DNA from 3 places in the Kurthia sp. FSL E2-0154 genome. Region 3 is predicted to be linked to each of the others. Evidence: riboswitches for the same ligand, from Rfam matches in the RefSeq annotation. Region 3 holds a riboswitch; each other region holds the start of a gene.
What was found. Region 3 has a riboswitch for cobalamin ahead of MHB75_RS11675 (hypothetical protein). Riboswitches for the same ligand answer to the same signal wherever they lie in the genome.
Positions count from the first base shown of each region.

Region 1 (6,109 bases), 1.7 Mb from region 3:
CTACAGAACGAGAAAGTTCTTGAATCGAAGTCAGAACTTCAGTAGTGGATTCATTTTGATCTTGTAATCGACCTGTAATTTTATCTGTATAGTTTGTAATTTCTTCTAATGTTTGATTCACTTCATCAGCTTCTTTATAAAGGCTATTTGCTTGAATACTAGAAGCAGTTGATGATGAACGAATGGAATCTAACATACCACCAATTGTTTCACTCATTGTATTGAATTGCTTCGATAATTGTCCTAATTCATCATCTCCTTCTTTTAAACGAACAGAATAGTTACCTTCACTTACAAGAGCCATACTTTTCTTCATCTTTGTAATAGGACGGAATAGCTTGCTCATAAATGCGTATTGAATAGCACATACGAGTAATAGTAGTCCAATTAAAGTGAAAATGGTTGTTTTGATTTTTTATATTCACCATTTAAAAAAGAACTTTCCTCTAATTAATGAGTCAAAGTTCTTTAAGTGAAAAGTTAATATTTTAAGATAGTTGATTAGATATTTCAAAAAAGTTTTTATAAATCGCTGTGTAAATTTTTTGAGAGAGTACAGGGTTATGAATAATTGCAATAATACCCTTGTATAGAACATCTTGGTTTGGTTTTTCTATATGAATCAATTCGGATAGAATTTCTTTTTCGGTAATATTCATCCGTCCTCTTAGATTCATGCTATTTAACCATGTAGAGAGTGATAAAATCATATATGGGTTAGCTAATTTAGCGATTTTTTGATGTTGTTCTTCTTGTAATAGAACTCGTCTAATATATGGATTTAAATCTTTTTCATTTTCTAAGAAAGAATGAATATCCATAGATAATAACATAGATTGTTTTGATAGTTGACCAAGGTTCGTTGGCTCCATACCATATAAATTTACAGGTTTTTTCTGTTGTTCGTCGAGTTGTGTTAATAAGATGTTTAGCTGTTTGGATAATTTACCTAACTCATCTTCACTTTCCTTTAAACGAACAGAATAATCTCCTTTATTTAAACGAGCGATTTTCTTTTGCATAATCGTAATGGGACTAAATAGACGATTCATAAAGAAAAGCTGTATTAAACAAACAACAAGTAAAAGAACAACTAAAATAATAATCGTTGTTTTAATTTTATTATATTCTCCTAAAAGATATGCGTTAGCATCAAAATCTATTCCGTAATAGGCGAACATTTCACCATCTTTATTAAATAAAGGCTTTAAGACCGTAATCCATGTACCAAAACGATCGGTATAAATTTTAGAGTATGTTTGTTTTTTCGTTACTTTCATATCTGCAATTGCATCCGCAATGACTTGTGGTTGTGTATAAAAGTCGCCAATTAATAAGCCCGATTTTTCAAAGGCGTCCATAAGGAATGTTGGGCCTGAGATGACACTTGTTTGACTCCCGTTACGCAACTCGACACCAAATAAATAGCCTTGAGCAACTTGCGGTTGGTAATTGGCTAATTTATCAAATTTTGCAATCATTTTTTTTTGTAGTTCTTCATCATGTGTTGCAACAAGCTTTTCGACATCCGATGTTAATACTTCTTTTGACCATGCTTTCATCGTACGTTCTGAATCTGTAGAGAGACGACTCACTGTTGCATTCATATTCATATAGTAGTTAATGGAAGTAATGATTAAAGAGACTAAAATCGTAATAATCGATGCAAATAAAATACTTTTGGATTTTAATGACAAATATTTCATTGAATCTCCCTTGTCTCGTGGAATAATAATATACATAACCATACCACTTTATATTAAAGAAGTTAATACTTTCGGTTCAATTTTCACTAATTAAAATAAAACAAAAAGTGTACAAATAAAATGATTAGCATAGTATATATTACTTTACGAAATTGATAGAATTTGATGCATGCAAAAGATTTATAAGCATAAAAAGTAAAAATCCTTAGAATAATATATAATTCAATCATTCTAAGGATTCTTTAGATTTAAATTATTTTATGTTGAAAATTTGAGGTGAGTTAAAGTGAAATAGGTTGTTTTTTAATCTGGCTTCTTAATTGCTTTGCAGCACTTACCATATTTTTTAGTGCGTCAACGGTTTCTTTTTCGCGACGTGTTTTAAGTCCGCAGTCTGGATTAATCCAAAATCTTTCTTTTGGAATGATATTCAAACTATCTTCTAAAATCGTATACATTTCTTCTACACTCGGTACCCGTGGACTATGAATATCATATACACCTAAACCAATACCATAAGGATAAGGTGTATGCTGTAATGAGTGAATTAGTTCACCGTGACTACGTGAAGTTTCTAATGAAATAACATCTGCATCTAGTGCAACAATCGGTTCAATAAAATCATTAAATTCACAATAGCACATGTGTGTATGAATTTGCGTACTTGGTTGAACGGCAGCTGTAGCTAATTTAAATGCATTGATTGACCAATCTAGGTAATCTTGTTGACGCGACTGTCGTAATGGTAAACCTTCTCGTAAGGCAGGTTCATCGACTTGAATGATTTGGATACCACTTTTTTCGAGTGCAAGAATCTCTTTTTTAAGTGCAAGTGCAATTTGGATAGCGACTTTACTACGTTCGATGTCATCACGTACAAATGACCAATTTAAAATGGTGACAGGTCCCGTTAACATTCCTTTGACTAAACGATCTGTTTGTTCTTGAGCATCGGTTGTTTCTTTAACAGTCATCGGTTCAAGCCATTCAATATCGCCATAAATAATAGGGGGTTTTACACAACGCGAACCGTAAGATACAACCCAAGCTTTTTTAGTAAATGCAAACCCAGCTAGTTTTTCTCCGAAATATTCCACCATATCTGTTCGTTCAAATTCACCATGAACTAATACATCTAAATCTAAATCTTCTTGAATTTTAATCCAGCGATTTGTTTCTGCACGTAATTGAGTTTCATAAAGCTCTGTTGAAATTTCTTTTTTACGCCATTGCGAACGTATTTTTTTGATTTTTTCTGATTGTGGAAAGCTTCCAATAGTTGTTGTTGGAAAATCAGGTAAGCGTAATCTATTTTTTTGTGTAATAATACGTTCTTCGAAAAGCTGTGAACGATTAAAATCTTTCTTGTTAAGTTGTTTGATTTCTTGTGCAACAGTCGAGTTATTCCGAGATACATCGGTAGCTAGTTTTTCAATAACCATTAAATTTTCTTTTATTATAGATGGGGTTTCAAAAGATTGATTACGAATATAATAAGTGATATGACGCAATTCATCTAATTTTTCATCTGCAAATGCAAGTGCATTATATAAGACAGTTGGTAATGCTTTTTCAGCAGCAGTTGTGACAGGTGAATGTTGTAAATTACAAGAAGGTTGTAGCCACAATACTTTTGGCGAAACTAATTGTAAGATAGCTTCAACTTTTTGTGTGACCTCTTTTAAAGAGCTGACCCAAATATCACGACCATTAATAATGCCAGCAGCTAACACTTTATTTCCTGGGAAACTGTATTGCTTGATTGCTTGTAAATTATCTTTGTATCCATGAACAAAATCCAATCCAATACCTGCTACAGGTAGTTGTACAATTCTTTCATATTGTGGAATTGCTTCAAAATAAGTGGAAATCATTAAATTCGCACTTGGTACATGATCAGCTAATTGTTGATAGATCACATCAATTAATTGTAGTTGTTCTTCGTCTAACTCTTGCGTGAACATTGGTTCTTCAAGTTGAATCCATTCAGCTCCTGCATCTACAAGTTGTTGAATTACTTGTTCGTAAAGTGGTAATAGTTGCAAAATAAAAGACGCGACTGTTTTTTCACAATAGCCTTTTGTTAGCTGAATAAAAGAGTATGGACCAATAAATGTTGGTTTTGGATTTGTTGATAAAACAGATTTTGCTTCATTGAATAAATCAAGTAAGTAGTTGTGTCCTAATGATAGTTTTTGTTGTTCGTATTCTGGAACGATGTAATGATAGTTCGTATTAAACCATTTCGTCATTTCGCACGCAATGGTTGTGTCTGAACCACGTGCCATTGCATAATATGTTTTCAATGAAGGTTCTGATTCTAATGTATGATATCTCTCGGGAATTAGACGGAACATAAAAGCTAAATCTAACATACGATCATAATAAGTAAAGTCACCGACTGTTATTTGTTCAATTCCTTTATCTTGTTGTTTTAGTAAATTTGCTATGCGTTGATTTTTTAATTCTTTTTCAAATTGACTTTCTGAAAGTTGTTGATTCCAAAATTGTTCTACGGTTCTTTTCCATTCGCGGTTTTCACCAATATATGGATATCCAATCGTTGTACTTGATACAGTTGTCATTATAAAACCCTCCTTTTGAATTTACATAAACCAAAATAAAAAGACTATTTCTTAAAGGAAATAGTCTGAAGCGTTACCTATGCATACTGAAAAAGAGGAATAATTTCCCCGTCTATGCGCACAGAACACCACCTATCTCCACGTAGGCATTTGGTGTGTACTAGAAGATGGCTGGTCTCCTGACTTATGCTCAACATTTTTCAAGCCTTCCCATTAAAGAACAGTGGCGTTGTTTGAAAAACTCCCAATTACAGTTGCGGGACAGTGGCGAATTTACATCGCTCTTCCCATTTAAACTTATTTTCATAAGTACCATTTCTTACACGTTATGTAATTAGAGATTACTATAACATAAAACTATTAGAATAAAAAGAAAAAGAAGAATATTCAGAAAAACATATATAACTATTTCATCTGAGAGATTTAATTATTAGAAAGAACTTAGGAAATAAAAAAGTACTGTATATCAAACACGAAGAAGTAAATCAATATGAACGTGTAGAAAACCACCTTCAGCAAAAATAGCTTGAGCTGAAAATTTTACAGGAAAGTAGTTATTAGAAGTTTGAATTTATATCCATATGCTACTGACTTAATGTAACGGAAAAAAAGAAGAATTCTGTATGATTTTCAGGTGGCACTTCAGTTTGAATAGGATGGTACATAACTGTGAAAATATCATCTTATATGAGCATGAAAAATTGGAATCGCGCTATGGTGAGTTTCCGATTTTTCGTTGAGAACTCTAAAAGAGAAAAGTGAAATGTTTTGTCTCATCTTCTTTTCTTCTGATGAATATTTAGTCATTTAAAAACTACATCCTAATTTTTAGACATATCTAAAAATTAGAGATGTAGTTCAATCATACTTTTATAAAACTTCAGCTTCTTGAAACACCTTGCTTTGCAAATAGGTTAGTTTTTTGCCATGACTTCCGGTTTCTCTTTGACATCTTGATTCATCCAATAAATAAAAAAGCCAAGACTTGCATATGTTGAATAGTAACTAAGCGCAGGTACTTCAATTGGTAAGTCATCTTTTAGTGCAATCTCTTTACCTGTTAGTTGTACGAGACTATCACAAAAACGATTTTGAGAACCAGGTAGTATTTCTCCTTTAATAATGAGAGAGAAAATGAATTGATTTTGATAAATATATTCAAAAATAGCTAAATGGAGTCGTTCATCTGTAGCTGAAATTTTACCAAGCGCTTGATAACTTTCTCTAAAATAAGTGAGTAGTTCTGTAAGATAGTCATCAAAGATTGTACAAAGAAGATCATCTACATCTTTATAGTGGGAGTAGAATGTGACACGATTACACGTAGCTTGTTGTGCAACTTCCATTACTGAAAGTGAACGTAAATCATGTCCTTCTTTTAAAAGATGGATGAGTGCAGCTTTTAGTTTTTTCTGTGTGCGTAAAATTCTACGATCTTGTGAAGAAGACATCAAATCATTCCTTTCATAATGTCATTATGCCATTATTTCCATTTAACAGAAAGTTTATAATTACCTAAATTAAACTATGTGTAAATAAGTTGTGTTATAATTAATTTAAAATTAAATAGTTTATTATTAAAATATTTAACGATTTTCTATTGATGTTATGTATGAAAGTTTGTTAATTTACAAGTGTAGTTTATTTCTGAAAGATTTTAAGGAGGAGTTTTATAATGGCTCGTTTAGAAGGTAAAGTAGCAATTATTACAGGTTCAGCTCAAGGTATGGGAGCTGCACACGCAAAAAAATTCATCGAAGAAGGCGCGAAAGTCGTTCTTACTGATTTAAATGAAGAAAAAGGTAACGCACTTGCTGC
Region 1 covers NZ_JBBOPO010000001.1:627,546-633,654, forward strand. The annotation lists gene MHB75_RS02990 (methyl-accepting chemotaxis protein) at 1-346, opposite strand, end outside; gene MHB75_RS02995 (hypothetical protein) at 489-1,706, opposite strand; gene metE (5-methyltetrahydropteroyltriglutamate--homocysteine S-methyltransferase) at 1,988-4,291, opposite strand; cobalamin riboswitch at 4,444-4,623, opposite strand; gene MHB75_RS03005 (TetR/AcrR family transcriptional regulator) at 5,206-5,742, opposite strand; gene MHB75_RS03010 (glucose 1-dehydrogenase) at 5,967-6,109, shown strand, end outside.
Region 1: it holds a riboswitch for cobalamin, as region 3 does, so the genes downstream of both, metE (5-methyltetrahydropteroyltriglutamate--homocysteine S-methyltransferase) here and MHB75_RS11675 (hypothetical protein) in region 3, are expected to answer to the same signal.

Region 2 (6,109 bases), 1.3 Mb from region 3:
CGAATTTGAAGTAAGTCAATTACGCGATCAATAGCTGCTTGATCTTTTGACATCATGGCGAGTTCAAGTTGCACTTCTTTTTCGACAAGCAATGTTGTTGGATCTTGTGGTAGCATCGAAATCATACCTTGATACAATTCTTTTTTCGCATATTTTTTAAGCAGTTTATTAAAAATCGTTACTTTTCCTCGATGTGGCTTTAGTAGCCCTGTAATTAAGCCGAGTGTTGTGGATTTACCCGTCCCGTTTCCACCAACAATACTTAGAAATTCACCTTGATGGAGCTGGAAATTCAATCCTCGAATTAAATCTTCTGCATGACGGTCATAGCGAAACCATAAATCTTGCACATCTAGTACGACTTCTCCAGAAGGCTCTGCTTCTTGAATTTGCTTATGGTCTTTTTCGTAATGCTTTTCAAGCCATGTGCGTCCGTCACGAATCGTTAAAGGTGTTTCATCTGATTGCTTAAGTGCATGATGTACACGAAGTGGCGTTGGCAAACCTAGTAACATCGGATGATGTGCATCAACATGACGTAAACGTGTCGCCGCTTTAATCGGTGTATCATTTGCAATAATTTCACCTGCATCTAAAATAATGACACGATCTGCAATCGGATATACTTCCTCTAATCGGTGTTCAACAAGCACAATCGTTAAACCGAGTTCTTTATTGAGCTTTTGAAGTGTTGCGATAAATTCACTCGCTGCAATCGGGTCGAGTTGTGATGTAGGTTCATCTAGAATCAGTAGTTGTGGTTGCATCACCATAATACTCGCTAAATTGAGCAGCTGTTTTTGACCACCTGATAAGTCTGTTGTATTTTTTCGGAACCATGTTTGAATACCGAAGAAGCTTGCCATTTCAGCAACGCGACGACGGATTGTCATGGAATCGTAACCGAGATTTTCAAGACCAAAACTTAATTCATGCCATACTTTATCCGTTACAATTTGTAGTTCAGGTTTTTGAAGTACATAACCAATTTGACTGGCTGCTTCACGCTGAGGCAAGTCTTGTAAAGCGACACCATTGAAATGAATCGTTCCAGACGTTTGACCATGTGGCGTTAATTCACGTTTTAAATGCTTTAATAATGTACTCTTACCACATCCTGATGTTCCGCATAATACGACGAATTCACCTGCTTCAATTTCAAGAGAGATGTCTTTTAAAGTTGGTTTTGTTGCAAGTGGATAACTAAACATTAATTGATTGATTTCAATGAGCGCCATTTGAATGCCTCCAGTACTTCAATAAAAATAGGTAGTGACACGAGTATACCATAACTAATGGTCATGAAAATCATCGGACCATTCCAAACGATTGGTGAGAACGTTGGATAGTAGTAGAATTCATTCCAACCGAAATAGCTACATAGTAATTGAATGATAAATAAAATAAAAATACCGCTGAGTGCAAATCCATCTAATCGATCAAAGCGAAATAATGAAAAAGTTGAGCGCCCCTTTAATCCGTAGCCGCGTGCTTTCATCGAATCGGCTGTTTCAATTGCACTTTCTAAAGCCCAAGAGATAAGGATGGATAAAATACGAGTTCCAGCTTTAATACGATGCCAAACCGAACCTGAACTAGGGTCCATGCCAATCGCACGCTGCGCATACATAATCTTCTTAATTTGATGACCAAATAAAGGAACGAGGCGCATCGTTAATGAGATCAGTAATGCCACAGCAGGGGATATTTTCGTAAATAAATATAAAAATTTATCAGATGTCATGACCGCATTAAATGCACTAAACCAAAAGATAATGGCGATTAACATGACAGAAGCAGCAAATCCATAAACAATAGCTTCGACTGTAATCGGTTGTTCATTGATATAGAGAATCGCTGTTTCGCCTTCATGAATGAGTAAAGGGTTTAAAATAGCTGCTACCAACATGAATGGAAGCAGCCATTTAATCGATTTCAAAAAACTTTTCTTTAATAAAAGAAAGCTTGTGACAGTTGCACCCGTAAAACTAATTATAAGCAGAATAGGATGCATATAAAACATTGTTAAACCAATAACAGCGAAAAAGTAACTGAAAATAACGAGCGGGTGAAAATCATGAAGTGATTTCATCTAACTACCACCCTAAGTCCGTTCCACCATTAGTTGTATATTGCAACTCAATGCGGTCACCATCTTCAAGTTGATAATTACCTACGCCAACAGGTGCTTTTACACCGTTAACTGTATACATCCAGCCACTTAATGAACCTGCTTGTTTTTCGTTTATATGATTAATCCCGATAATATAAATACCGTACATTGGATTTTTTTCGTAATTAATATAAATACCGTATTTTGAACGTAGTTTTGAAATGGCATCCCAAGCTGTATCGCCTTCTTTAATTTCAATTTTTGCGTTATTTAGTAGTACGCCACTTGCTGGTACATATTGTTCACTTTGTAGGTTTTTCGGTAATAGCTCATAATGATCAGGATTTAGTAATGTACGCATGCCAATTGTAATCGTTGCATACTCTTTTTTCACTGGTTTTTCTATAGGTTTTTCAGGTGTTGACGGTTTTGGTGTCGATGGCTTCGGTGTAGAAGTCGTTGCCTCCGGTTTTTTCGTTACCGTCGTTTCTTTTTTCGCTTCGTCTTTTTTGACTGGTTTTTCTTTTTTTGTTGGTTGTTCTTTAGAGGTCTTATTAGATGTTATTATTTCCTTTTTTGCCTCTGTTTTTTGTGTTTGAGATGGTGTCGATGTTGGTTTCTCTACTGTAGAAATGGACGAATTCGTTGACGTTGTCGTGTCGTTTTCAGATGTAGTAGCCACTTCTTTCGTTACAGAACCTTTATCATCTTGCGCCGTTTCTTTTGTTTTTTCTTTTACTTTTTTCTGTTCTTCGTCATTTAGAACAACGACTTTTTTCGCTTCTTCCTCTTGCTCATTTTCATATTGCTGTGCGGTTTGCACTTTACAGCCTGTTAAAAGTAAGGTTGCAGATAGCGCAAATAGTATAATTTTACTTTTCATGTTGTCCCTCCTTTTAAGATAGCAATAGGGCTGTTCCAAGATTTACATCTTAGAGCAACCCTTATTCGCTATGTGTAAATCTTATTTGCTTTTTACTGCAACTGTAACGGATTTACTTGTGTAATTTGATTTTTTCGCATACACTTTTACTTTTGTTTTTTCTTTTAATGTTGGCACTTTAATTGAGAAAGAACCTGTTTTTGTGCTGGCAGTTGCTTTATATGTTTTGTTTCCAATTTTCGCATATACTGTTGCACCTTTTGTTGTTGATCCGGTTACTTTTTTAGCGCCTTTTACAAGTTTACTTACTTTTGGTGTTGCAGGTGTTAAACGATCAGCCACTTTTTGTGTAATGGCTTTGCTCTTATTACTAGCTAAGTCGGTTACATAGAATTTCACTGTCGCATTCGCCTTGAACGCAGTTTTTACTGGATATGAGAATTTACCTTTTGCATCTGCTTGAACTGCTGCTAATTTTTTCGAACCATTATAGATTGTAACCGTTGCATATGGTTCTGTCGTACCTGAAATTGTTTTTGTTGTGTTCGCCACTTTTGTAACACTTAATGATTTTGGTGCAGTTGTATCATACTTTAAAGAAGAAGCTTTTGCATCTGTTAAATCAAAGAATGTATTTTTATCTGATGCATAGCGATCATACGCAACAAGACCTAAAATTGCACTTGTTGTTGCAAATAGTTGTGGACTTTTTTGATCTGGTGTTATTTTAAAACCACCTGTTGTTGCATCAAAGTTTAATAACATATTTGACACAGCCCATTGACCATTTTTAATAAATGAACGTGCTGTTTTTGGATTAATGCCATTCTCTGTTAGAGCGATGACCACTTGTGCTTGTGAATCGACACTATTACCGCCCCATGGACTGTAACCTGCAACATCTGTTAATTGACTTGACATATAATCTAAACCTTTACGAATTGACGCTTTAACGGCTGGGTCTGAATCATAGTTCGCAAGAGCACTTAACACCATAGCAGTCATGTCGACACTCACGCCGTTTTCAACGTCTTCAGCCCATGAGAAGCCGCCATTTTCAAATTGTGTGCTTACTAAATAATCAACCATAGATTTACGTGAGAAGTCAGCGTATTTTGTACCTGCTGGGAAGCTATAATCTTTCGCTTCTAAAGCACGTAATACATATAAATAATCTGTGATGTATAAACTTTTCGCTGCTTTACCTGCTACTAATTTATCACCTAATAAGTTAATTAAGTTATAACCCGCCACATTTTTCGGATCTTTACCGATGGCAGTAATCGCTAAAATTATTTTTGATAATGCGCCTGGCGAGCTATTAAATTGACCTTTTTGCTTCTTTAATTCACGTTCAACATCTTTATAGAATGTTGTGTAGTAATCTTTACTTACAGCGTAATTTGAACGCGCAAAATTAAGTACTGCATCTGAACTTTGGTAAGTTGGTGTTGATACATCTGGTAATGAATAATAATAGTTCGATGTTGCTTTTAATGTATTCGCTACATCAACTTTTTTAACTGTTGGTACTTTTGCTTCTGCTTGTAAAGCCGTTGCTGGTACAGCTGAAACGACTAAAGCTGCTGATAATGTTGCTGGAATCACCCATTTTGATTTAAACATAAAAATAACCCCCAAATGGTTTTGATTTGGAGGATTAGCTAACACGAAAAGCTCACGTTCCGAAGACATGAAGAATTATGTAACAACAATTATACATACGTGCGTCTAATCCACCCCTCGAAGATTGAAACGAATGATGAAAGCAGGTCTCCTGGCTCTATGATCATATTACTTTGACAACTTCCCGTATAAACACAGTGTTTGTATGTCATTTCATCCCATATTACAGTAGCGGGGCTGCATCGGATTTTCACCGTTTTCCCTATTATCTAGCCTAAAACTAGTACTCTCACCTGAAAGAATATTCAATTATCTTAATAGAAAGTATTCCATACTCTATAAAAAAAGTAAATAACTTTTCGTAAAAGAAGGTCTTAGGACATACAAAAACCTCTACTTTACACATTAAGTGGAAAATAGAGGTTTAATACCTAGCTAATCTCTTGAATTGTGGCGTCTCTCTTATACTCATTAAATGCATACAATTGCTCCTCTGTTAATTGTTTGACATATAAATGGTAATTCATCGACTCCAACCCATAGTTTTCGCAAGCTTGACAATACGTCTGATAACCTTCCATAAAGTGTTCCATTAAACATCTCTCCTTTTGTTATATAACAGTTTTACTTGTTGTATTTAATATATAACAGAAGAAAAGAGGTGTCAACTAATTTTCTGAAAATTCAACAAAATATTTAGTTTACATAATAATATTATTTTTAAAACAAAAAAACACCTTGAGATGACAAGGTGTTCCACGACAAATGAGTCTGTATAGTTTAAGGCGAATGAGCCATTATTAATTCGGTGTAATCGCAAATGAGCGTACGGGAAAACCGGATGCTTTTTCAGGTTTAGCCACGATATTAAAGATAACTGCCCCCTTTGCCGGAAGTTGATCTAAATTCGTTAAAAGTTCGACTTGATACGTATCTTGTTCTAAAACGAAATACTCTGCGGCTAATGAGCCATGTTTTCGATATTCTTCACTCGAATCTGTATCAAATGTTTCATGACCAATCGCTTTAATGCCTCGTTCTTTGAATAAAAAAGATAATACTTCGACAGACCAACCTGGCACATGAGCCACGCCTGCTTCATCAATATTATTAAAGGTATCATGGTCGGGCCAGCGCTTCGACCAGTCTGTGCGTAATGCGACAAATGAGTCGGCTTCAATGATGCCATTTTGATCCTCAAATGAGAGGATGTCTTCAATCGTTACCGTGTGACCTGGATTCTTTTGTACTTGAGCTGTAATATCTACAACAATAAGTGGCAGTACTAATTCCTGAAGATGAAGTTCCTCAATATAGCGTGTATCTCGTACAAAGTGTATCGGTGCATCAAGATGTGTTCCATACTGACCTGCAAAAGAAAATTGTTGTGCAAAAAAGCCATCATCATGTGTAAAAAGTGTATCAAATTTTGCTGGATTGAATGCATGGAAGTGAGGTGACTGGCTATTAAATGTATGTGTCAAGTC
Region 2 covers NZ_JBBOPO010000001.1:1,094,799-1,100,907, forward strand. The annotation lists gene MHB75_RS05305 (ABC transporter ATP-binding protein) at 1-1,238, opposite strand, end outside; gene MHB75_RS05310 (energy-coupling factor transporter transmembrane component T) at 1,211-2,092, opposite strand; gene MHB75_RS05315 (DUF4430 domain-containing protein) at 2,097-2,996, opposite strand; gene MHB75_RS05320 (Ig-like domain-containing protein) at 3,078-4,622, opposite strand; cobalamin riboswitch at 4,747-4,928, opposite strand; gene MHB75_RS05325 (transcriptional regulator) at 5,054-5,215, opposite strand; gene MHB75_RS05330 (cyclase family protein) at 5,423-6,109, opposite strand, start outside.
Region 2: it holds a riboswitch for cobalamin, as region 3 does, so the genes downstream of both, MHB75_RS05320 (Ig-like domain-containing protein) here and MHB75_RS11675 (hypothetical protein) in region 3, are expected to answer to the same signal.

Region 3 (6,109 bases):
AAAATGGCTGACGCTTCTTGCGACATTAAAGCAATCAAAAAAAGCATTAGAAATAGGTGCTTTAGGTGGTTATAGTGGTCTCTGTATTGCGCGAGGTTTAGCAGAAGGTGGCACACTCCTATCATTAGAGTTAGAACCAGAATATGCAAAACTAGCGAAAGAAAACCTTATGCGCGCAGGATACGGCGAAGTTGTAGACTATCGTATTGGAGATGCGTTAACATCTTTGAAGCAGTTAAAAGAAGACCAAAAAACATTCGATTTCTTCCTTATTGACGCGGATAAAGAGCGTTATAAACATTATTTAGATGCGTGTGTAGACATTGCAGAAGATGGGGCAGTTATTGTTATGGATAATGTATTAGTGCTAGGTGGCGTAGCAGACGAAACGGTTAAAGATTCTTTACCTGAACATTTACAAGAACGTACACGTATTATGCGTGAATATAATGAATATGTATCACAGCACCCACATCTATTTTCAGTACTACTACCAATCGGTGATGGGTTAATTTGTTCTATCGTTAAAAAGTGATTCGAAGTAAACATATAGCGATTGTCTAAATAAATGTTTTTTTCATATAATATGAGAGCAAAATAGGCAAATTCGGAGGTACACAGATGACAAAAGAACAGTGGATGCAAAAATAATTGAACTAGCATATGAGAATACAGTGAATGGTGGAAAGCCTTTCGGTGCCATCATTGTCAAAGATGATGCCATTGTAGCAGTTGGTGTGAATGAAGTGTTAGAAACACATGACCCAACAGCACACGCTGAACTACTCGCGATTCGTCGTGCAACAGAAAAGTTACAAACAACAGATTGATTGGATTGTCAGCTATATACAAGTGGTGAACCATGCTCGATGTGTATGGGTGCGATTTACTGGGCAAACTTTAAAGATGTATATTATGCCTATTCTTCAGAAGAAGAACAAGCAGGTCTTGGAACATCACATGTCTATGCACAGCTTGCTTTACCACGTGAAGAACGTGAGGTTCAATTGCAGCACGTTGAACGTCAAGCAGAAACGAATGATGCGTTTGCATTATGGATTGAAAAACAACAATAAGTTTAAAAACAGAAAGAATCGTGCATATACGGTTCTTTTTTTTATTTTAAAAAAGCTGCATTTTGGTACAATAAGGAAAAGGGGTGGATGATGTGGAAATTCAATATGCAACGAAAGCAGATCTAGAAAAGGTTGTGCCATTATTTCAAGGATACTTACAGTTTTATGGTCGCCAATTTGAAGAACAAGAAGTGGTGACTTTTATTAAAAAGCGTTTAACAAACGATGATGCCATCATTTTATATGCAGAACATGAAGGAAAAGCAATTGGATTTACGCAACTCTATCCAAGTTTTTCATCACTTGCATTAAAACGCGCATATATTTTAAACGATTTATTCGTTGAGGAGTCTCACCGAAAGTTAGGTGCGGCGAGAGCCTTGATGGAGGAAGCATTTGTATTTTGTGAACAGATGGGTGCAGCGTACATCACGCTTGAGACACATCCAGATAATGTAGCTGCTCAAAAACTATATGAAGATATCGGTATGCAACGAGATGATGAATATTGGCATTATACGAAAGAATTTAAATAGAACGTGAAAACAGGCTGGGACATAAGGGCAAAAAACACATCCTATATGAGCATAAGAAAAACTGGAATCGCGCTGTAGCACGGTTCCAGTTTTTCGTTGCGAACGCTAAAAAAATGAAAATGACATGTTTTGTCCCAGCCTGTTTTCTTTTCTTGTATAATAAAATCAAACGGAATAATAGAAGTTGGTACAAGTGTATGGCACTTGTTTAAAAGGGAAGAACGGTGAAAGTCCGTCGCTGTCCCGCAACTGTAAGTAGGAGTGCTTTTCGATAAACCACTGTCTTATGAGATGGGAAGGTGAAAAGTGCATTGAATACGAGCCAGGAGACCTGCCAATCTTCGAGTACAACCAAAAACCTACGCGGATAGGAGGTGTTTGAGTATGCGAACACAATATGGATTACATACTCACAGTACGACGAAAAACCGATGGAGATGTTTGAATCATTCCACTGTTTTTTTGTGTTGTACTACGAACGATACGTAATTCTGCCACTATGAATAAATGATTCAATAGTAACTAAAAAAATAAATAAAGTTACTTATAAATTAGCTATATACGTTGATAAAAAAGGGAAACTAACAGTATCTTCTTTTTATCCTAAACCTTGAAATTAAGGAGTAAAACATATGAAATTAGAAATTAAATCGTATATTACAATCCCCCTGAAAAAGAAGAGTTAAATAAAAATCAAGAGTACCCAGGCTACATAGAAATGACCCATTTAGAAGGTTTAGATGTATTTAATTATGAGTTTGGACGATCTGGAGGATATCCTGGAGGTAAAGTAGTTTTTTGTGTAGATGGAAAACCCTTGCCTTTTAATACAGAAGTATTTGAATTATATAGGTTTTGGTATAATTTGGTTTTAACTTTATTACCAAAAGATAAATCTATTGAAAAACTCGATCATCTAATATTTTATGCAGACGATTATGTTATGGATAATTTTAAAATTAGAATTTTTTATCATAAAAAAACAGTTGAATTTCATTATAAAAAACAAGTATTTGCTACTTTTTCATTAGATGAGTATAAAAAAGCTGTTTTACAAGGGTTTTTAGATTTCATGTGGCATACGAATTTAGAATTTGAAACAATTACACATGATTCTTTAGGTGATGAAATTGATTATATCGATTTACGAGAAGATTTAGATTCAATAAGTGAGTTATATGGTTGTCGTTATATTTTCTTACAATTTATGAAAGAAATTTATAAACAAAAAAGTTATGACTTAGGCAAATTAATAAATCTTAATTTTGATACAAGTTATTATTATTCAAAGTTAGAATACGATTTAGAGGATTAAAATTATAATTATAAGGATACTTTATTGAATAAAGTAAGACTTAGAAAGTTGATAGAAAAAAGCCTGGTACAGAACAAAATAATATGTCTCAAATACGAATAATCAAATCAATTGAACGCGTAGAAAACGACTCCTGCGGGAATAGCGTGAGCTGAAAACCTCACAGGAACGCAGTGACGAGGAGTTTGAAGCCATGCCCGAACGCTACGTGATGTAGTGGGGCAAGATTTGCAACAGGACGTTGCGTTCTTTTCTTGCCTACCGCTATTCGTTTTTCGAAGCGGAAATTGATCTGAATGAACAAATCCCGTATGATTGAATTGCACCTCAATTATTAGACACATCTACTAATTGGAGGTGCAGTTTTTATATGGCAAAATATTCATCAGAAGAAAAAATACAAGCCGCTTTAAGGTATATAAACGGTACGGAAAGTTTATATACAATAGCGAGATCGATTGGTACAGATGATAAATCGATTCTTAATTGGGTGAGATAGTATGAGTATCATGGTGTTAATCAAGTTAGTGAAAATAGTGGATATAGCGATGGCATTTATTTAGTTGGTCCTTTTAGGTTGTATAAAAAGTTTGACACAGGGGATCAGTTTGAAAAATTTGTTAATTTTTTTGATGATCATGATTTAGAAGAAATTACGATGAAAGAAGTAAGTGATTGGGTGAAAAAAGGCTTTGATAAAGCCATGGTTACATTGCCTTTACCTATTTATTTTAGATTTACAGATGAAGAAGATGCACTTAATTTAGTGATAGGCGAATGGGAAAATCAAATGGAAATAGAGTTATGAGCTTAATGCATATTCGTTTATCTTAATTTAAATAAATGATAGAGCGACACTTTTTCATACTCAAAAAATACAAAATAGTCTAAAAATTATACAAAATTATCTATTTTTCGTTTATTCTTTCTCTTTATTCTCTGTTCATCTTGTATTGTCTGTAGTAAATTGTTAATATACTCTAATTACAATATTAAATAGACGATTTAAGTCATAAGGAGGAAAAATATGCAAGCAAAAGTACCATTTTCAACATACGCCATCATCGGTACGATGTTATTCGGTATGTTCTTCGGGGCAGGGAACTTAATTTTCCCAATCGAACTTGGACAGATGGCTGGTACGCAATTCTGGTGGGCTTTAATTGGTTTCCTAGTTACAGCAATCGGTTTGCCGTTCATGGGAATTCTAGCAATTGGTTTATCAGGAAGTAATGGTTTACGAGACTTAGGGAATCGAGTGCATCCACTATTCGGTCTTGTATTTTCAGTTGTACTATATTTAACGATTGGACCATTCTTTGCGATTCCGCGTACAGCGACTGTATCGTTCACAGTAGGGTTAGAACCATTCTTAAATCCAGATCAAGTATCATTATTTTTAGGCATTTTTAGTTTTGTATTCTTTTTAGTTGTGTATTACTTCTCACTAAATCCAGCAAAAGTAATGGATTATATCGGTAAATATTTAACACCTGCATTCTTAGTGTTCTTATTTATCTTAATTATTGTCAGTGTTGTTAATCCGATGGGGAGTTTTGAAAAACCAGTAGGTGACTATGTGAATCAAGCCTTTATGACAGGTTTTAAAGGCGGATACAATACGATGGATGCACTAGCATCACTTGCGTTTGGGATCGTCGTAATTAATGCGATTAAGAGTCGTGGTATTACCAGTACGAAAGATATTGCGATGGCGACTTGGAAATCGGGAATTTTCGCAATGGCTTTAATGATGATTATTTATGGATTTATCACATACATGGGCGGTACAAGTGTTGGCGCTGTTGGAACATTTGAAAATGGCGGCTTAATTTTTGCAGCTGTTGCGAAACACTTCTTCGGTTCATTCGGTGGGATTTTACTAGCGATTATCATTATTTTAGCTTGTTTAAAAACAAGTATTGGCTTAATTACATCATGTAGTGAATTCTTCCATGAAGTTATGCCAGCCATCAGCTATAAATGGTTTGTATTCATTTTAACGTTTGTATCATTCTTAATTGCGAACTTTGGTTTAAGTAATATCATTACATATGCTGTTCCGGTATTAATGTTCTTATATCCACTAGCGATTGTTTTAATTCTATTAACGATGTTCTCGCCGCTATTCAAAGCACGTCAAAGTGTATATGCGATGTCGATGTTCCTAACATTCTTCGTGAGTGTGATTGATGGTTACAAAGCATTGGTTGAAAGTGTGCCGGGTGCGAAATTACAAGTGTTAGAATCGATTGAGATATTCTACTCACATTACTTACCGTTATATGATATCGGTTTAGGATGGGCTGCTCCTGCTGTGGTAGGTGCCATCATCGGACTCATTTATGCGGCAATTGTAAAAAAATAATGACGTGAAGACAAGGTGTGTTCAATCGGACATACCTTGTTTTTTTATAATAAGTTTTTAAAACTTATTGCTTTTCATTGCGCTGATTGGTTGCCTATGTATAGAATTGTTATAAGTGTTTATTTAACAAAGATAAAGGTGGACAAATAAGTGAGAGCTTTATACATTTTGCATAAACGTAATCGTAAATGGAATTTAATCCTTATGGCAGCTGCACTGCTATGTTTTTCAATTGTCTATTTTACGATTTTGCATACAGCATATAAAAGTGAACCTGCAAAAGGTGGGACCACATTTGCAGGACAAAATAATTACAATCTTACACTCATTGGAGAAGAACCAACAATTGAGCAATTAGAACGCTTCAATCAAGCATTGCAAAATAATAAGCAACTAACTGTTTACACAGCTTCACCGATTCCTGTGTTTATACAGAAATTTTCAGGTGATGAAGCATTTACACCTGAAAATGCAAAAGCAGATGGACAGTATATACCTGTTTATGGACTTCAAGTGAATGCAGCTGCACAAAAGCTAAATAAGCTAGAGATGGATGCAGGTACATTTTTTAAACAAGAAGATTTTAAGGATTATGATGACAAAGAAGTTATGCCCGTTGTGTTAGGAAGTGACTATTATCAGTTGTATGATATTGGTGATTCACTTCGCATGCGTATTCATGGTCAAGATATTCACGCGAAAATCATCGGCTTTTTAAAGAGTGAACAAACGATTGTGACAACAGCATTACCTCAAATGTCAGCAGGGCATCAAGTGTTAGTTCCGTCACAGCAATATCGCCAAACACCAAGCG
Region 3 covers NZ_JBBOPO010000001.1:2,351,295-2,357,403, reverse strand. The annotation lists gene MHB75_RS11690 (O-methyltransferase) at 1-535, shown strand, start outside; partial or broken gene MHB75_RS11685 (nucleoside deaminase) at 636-1,076, shown strand; gene MHB75_RS11680 (GNAT family N-acetyltransferase) at 1,169-1,612, shown strand; cobalamin riboswitch at 1,781-1,965, shown strand; gene MHB75_RS11675 (hypothetical protein) at 2,331-2,927, shown strand; gene MHB75_RS11670 (hypothetical protein) at 3,505-3,735, shown strand; gene brnQ (branched-chain amino acid transport system II carrier protein) at 3,955-5,295, shown strand; gene MHB75_RS11660 (hypothetical protein) at 5,446-6,109, shown strand, end outside.